2 regions of the Neorhizobium sp. T6_25 genome follow, and region 2 is predicted to be linked to the other one. Evidence: riboswitches for the same ligand, from Rfam matches in the RefSeq annotation. Region 2 holds a riboswitch; the other holds the start of a gene.
What was found. Region 2 has a riboswitch for cobalamin ahead of C5L10_RS16240 (DUF1636 domain-containing protein). Riboswitches for the same ligand answer to the same signal wherever they lie in the genome.
Positions count from the first base shown of each region.

Region 1 (2,194 bases), on a different contig from region 2:
AGAATGGAACAGAGCCGCGACGCGCTGGCGGCGGAACGGAACAGTTCGCGGCAGATGATCCTGCCCTCGGAAGAGCGGAATGCCATTCTCGCCGCCATTCGCGAACAGCGCTGCATCCCCTCCTTCGAGCCGCTGCCGCCTGTTGTCGATGACCGCCGAAAGGTGCCGGGCATCGAACTTCCGAGAGAAGAGCAGCCCTATTCCGGGATCACCAAGCTGCAGACCCGCCCGCAAAAGCCGCAGGCCGCGGTCCAGCCGCCCGCTCCACCGCCGCAGGAGCGGCCATACGATCCAAACAAGAAGGTGCGCACCGTCGGGCCGGCTTTCCTGCCCGAAGCGGATATCGACCTCAGCAATCCGAAATCGGCAGGACCGCAGCCGCAGCAGTGATCAACGGTTATCCCAGCGATCCTGAAAGATCAGCTCCTCCAGCGCCAACCGCTGGCGCCAGCCCTTGAGCGCCAATTCCGGCTCGGCATAGAGTTGATCGACATAACCGAGGCATAGCCACGCGACGATCTCGACGCGGTCGGGAACGCCCAGCAGCGCACGCACGTCCTCCTCGCGAAAAATGCTGACCCAACCGACACCGACGCCCTCGGCCCTTGCCGCAAGCCACAGGTTCTGCACGGCGCAGACCGTCGAATAGACGTCCATGCGCGGATTGTGGGTGCGGCCGAGCACCACCGGGCCGGCACGATCCGGATCGCAGGTGACGCAGATCGAGAGCGGCGCCTTGACGATGCCTTCGAGCTTGAGGCTGCGATAAAGGTCGCGGCTCTCCTCCGGAAACATCTCCACGGCTTCGTCATTGGCGCGCGAAAAGGCGGCACGAGCCGCCTCCCGCAGCGCCGGATCGCGGATGAGGATGAAGTTCCAGGGCTGCATGAAGCCGACCGAGGGTGCCGAATGCGCGGCGCCCAGCAGCCGCTTTACCAGGTCGTCCGGCAGCGGATCGGGCAAGAACTGGTCGCGCACGTCGCGGCGCGTCTCGATCGCCCTGTAGACGGCCGCACGCTCGGCCTTCGAAAATTCACCGGCAGGCAGCAAGGCATGCGCGAAAGGATCAGGTTGCATCGTTTGTCCCCAACAATGCCGTTGCTCCCTTGCCTTTCAGAAGCAAGGAGAGGTCCGAAACCTTTCCGCCGTCCGCGCGGGGTCGGTCTATCGTGTCAGGCCGGTCTTCTGACTTGGCTTCATCCGCCTCAACCGCCGCCTTCCCGGTTTCCCAGTGGCTTATCCTGCGGCCGAGCATCCACCTCACAGCGTTGGGCACGTTCCGGTTCCACCCCGGATTCCCGATTCTCCGGCTTGTCGCCGGCACCTGACGGGATCGGTTATGCCCTCACGCCATCCTCGGCGCAAGGCGCTCATGCGACGGGAAAATAGCGCACATAGGCAAACTCATCGCCATCAGGCGACCAATTCGGCGAGTTCATCGTGCCCTGCCCGCCGAAGAGCTCGAAAAGCGTTTCGACATTGCCGCCGTCCATGTCCATCAGCCTGATGCGGACGTCGAGATCGCGCGGGTGATCGAAGACATCGGCATCGTAGGAGACAAAGACGAGCTTGTCACCCTTCGGTGACGGATGCGGAAACCAGTCGCCGTAACCGCCGTCGGTGATCCGCTCGGCCATGCCGCCGGCGGCCGGAACGCGCCAGATCTGCGTCAGCCCGCTGCGACTGGAATTGAAATAGATCCATTTCCCATCCGGCGAATAGTCCGGCCCGTCATTGCGGCCCTCGCCGAATGTCAGCCGCGTCTCTGCGCCACCTTCGATGCCGATCGTATAGATGTCGAACTCGTCGCCGCGGATGCCGCAATAGGCGAAGCTTTTTCCGTCAGGCGACCAGCCATGCCAGTAGGACGGCAGGTTCCGGGTCACCAGCCTCGGCACGCCGCCACCGGCGGCGGAAAGCACATAGATCGCCGACTTGCCGAACTCCACCTTGTCGGAGATGGCGATCAGCGAACCGTCCGGCGAAATGCCGTGGTCGTTGTTGCATTGGCGGGCAAAGCCGGTATCGACCAGTTCAGGCCCGTCATCACCCTCCGGTGACAGACGATAGATCAGGCCCTCGCTGTTGAGCATCAGGTAACGCCCGTCGGGCGACCAGTTGGGCGCCTCGAACAGAGCTTCCGTCTGCCAGACCACCCGCATCGTCCTCGTCCGGATATTGAAGATCTCGACCG
Region 1 covers NZ_PVBL01000022.1:115,053-117,246, forward strand. The annotation lists gene C5L10_RS24495 (hypothetical protein) at 1-390, shown strand, start outside; gene bluB (5,6-dimethylbenzimidazole synthase) at 391-1,077, opposite strand; cobalamin riboswitch at 1,158-1,343, opposite strand; gene C5L10_RS24505 (TolB family protein) at 1,371-2,194, opposite strand, start outside.
Region 1: it holds a riboswitch for cobalamin, as region 2 does, so the genes downstream of both, bluB (5,6-dimethylbenzimidazole synthase) here and C5L10_RS16240 (DUF1636 domain-containing protein) in region 2, are expected to answer to the same signal.

Region 2 (2,194 bases):
CAAGTGCAAAACCGATAGCCGACAGCATGTCGGCGGCAGCAGTATAGATGAAACGCTCGAAGCCATCGGCGGGAGCCCAGGCTTCCTCACCGTGGTGATGCTCGGCGGCGGATGCCGTGGCACCTGCGGCCGGTGCAGCATCATGGCTGTGGCCCGCCTCGGGCGCGGCATTCTCGAACACTTCCGCCTGCAGGATCAGCGGCACGGTGGAGAAGCTCTGCATCACGGTCAGCAGCAGTCCGGACAAAAGCCCGGCGATCACCGCCGTGAAGACGATGTTGCGAAACAACGACATTGGGGAGAACTCCTCAGTGGCAGGGGAAGGCGAGCGAGTGGCGCGTGTCATGCGCGGCGTTATGGACGACTTCCAGATGCGAGAAGCCGACAAAGCCGACGATGAACAGGCCGAGCAAGGCCGTCATGCTGAGGGGAATGATTTTCGAAGCGGAGAGGCTGACTGCAGCTGCAGCAGAATTCGTAACCATGGTCTCGTCCTTTCGCCCTCCACCCGAGGGCCGTTCACGTTCTTTGCCGCCTCTGGCAGGTCTCCTGGCTCGCGGATCGGACGCCTTCTCCCGCCTTCCCAGGATACCGTTGGCCGGATTTCCCAGTGGCTTGACGGCCGGACGGCCGTTTTGGTCGAAGACTTTCCGCTTACAGTTGCGGGGGCAGCCGCGGGTTGGACGGCAGAAATCCGTCGCACCGCATTCCCTCTAAAACCCTTTCGGGCACCATAGGCTCGGTCACTATAGACGAATTCGGCGTGACGGCAATCGCCTTTGCGACGCATTGACATGGGCCTGCGACCGGGCTTAGTTGAAGAGAGATGGTCCCTTTCCGGCAACGGGGAGGGCTAAGAGAGAATGCGGTGCGATCCCTTTTCAGGATCAATGCCGCGGCTGCCCCCGCAACTGTAGGCGGCGAGCCATTGCCTAAAACGGCCATTTGGCCGTCAAGCCACTGGGAAATCCGGCCAACGGTATCCTGGGAAGGCGGGCAAATGGCGATGACCCGCGAGCCAGGAGACCTGCCGTCCGATTAATTTTGCTTCACCGGGCGGGGTGCTCCGGAGGAAGTTTCTCGATCACCGCAGAGGGATTTCGACCTTCTGCTCCGCGCCCCGATTTTTTCGACCCCGGCGGGAACGCGGCTGACCGATGAGTGACCACCGACCAGATGATCCGGCAACCGCCGGCCCGGCAGATGTGACGATTTTCGTCTGCACCAATTGCCGTGATGCGTCCGACGGCGAAATCCGGCCGGGCATCGCACTGATCGCGGCGCTGCGCGAGGCAGCAAGCGGCAAGCCGCTCGCGGTAAAGCCGGTCACCTGCCTTGCCAATTGCGAAAAAAGCCCGAGTGCCGCGTTTAATCACAAGAGCGGCTGGTCCTATGTCTTCGGCCACCTGTCGCTCGACAATGTCGAGGATATCGTCACCGGCGCGATGATGCTGGCCGAGGACGAACGCGGCTTCCTTCCCCTTCGCGGCCGCCCGACCTGCCTGCGCGGCAAGGGCATGACGGCCCGTATTCCACCCTTTCATCACCACGAGGACATGCCATCATGAGCGTTTCGTTCGACCGCGTTCCCTGCACCGTCGTTACCGGGTTCTTAGGCGCCGGCAAGACCACGCTGATCCGCAACCTGATCGAAAACTTGAAGGGCAAGCGGCTGGCGATCATCGTCAACGAATTCGGCGATGTGGGCATCGACGGAGACGTCCTGAAGGGCTGCGGCATCGAAAGCTGCCCGGAAGACAACATCATCGAGCTTGCCAACGGCTGCATCTGCTGCACCGTGGCGGACGATTTCGTGCCGGCGATCGACCGGATCCTGGCGATCGAACCTCGCGTCGATCACATTCTCATCGAGACCTCCGGCCTCGCGCTGCCGAAGCCCCTCGTCCAGGCCTTCCAGTGGCCTGACGTTAAAGCCCGAGTGACCGTCGACGCGGTGATTGCCGTGGTCGACGGACTGGCACTCGCCGAAGGCCGCGTCGCCGACGATCACGAGGCGCTGGAAGCGCAGCGCGACGCGGACGGTTCGATCGACCATGACGATCCGGTCGAGGAAGTGTTCGAGGACCAGGTGGCTTGCGCCGACATGATCGTGCTCACCAAGAGCGACCTCCTGGATGCCGCCGGCCTCGCGACCGCCAGGGATCGCGTGTCCGCGCATCTGCCGCGTGCCGTG
Region 2 covers NZ_PVBL01000010.1:170,085-172,278, reverse strand. The annotation lists gene C5L10_RS16250 (CbtA family protein) at 1-295, opposite strand, end outside; gene C5L10_RS16245 (CbtB-domain containing protein) at 309-485, opposite strand; cobalamin riboswitch at 522-751, opposite strand; cobalamin riboswitch at 811-1,050, shown strand; gene C5L10_RS16240 (DUF1636 domain-containing protein) at 1,158-1,568, shown strand; gene cobW (cobalamin biosynthesis protein CobW) at 1,565-2,194, shown strand, end outside.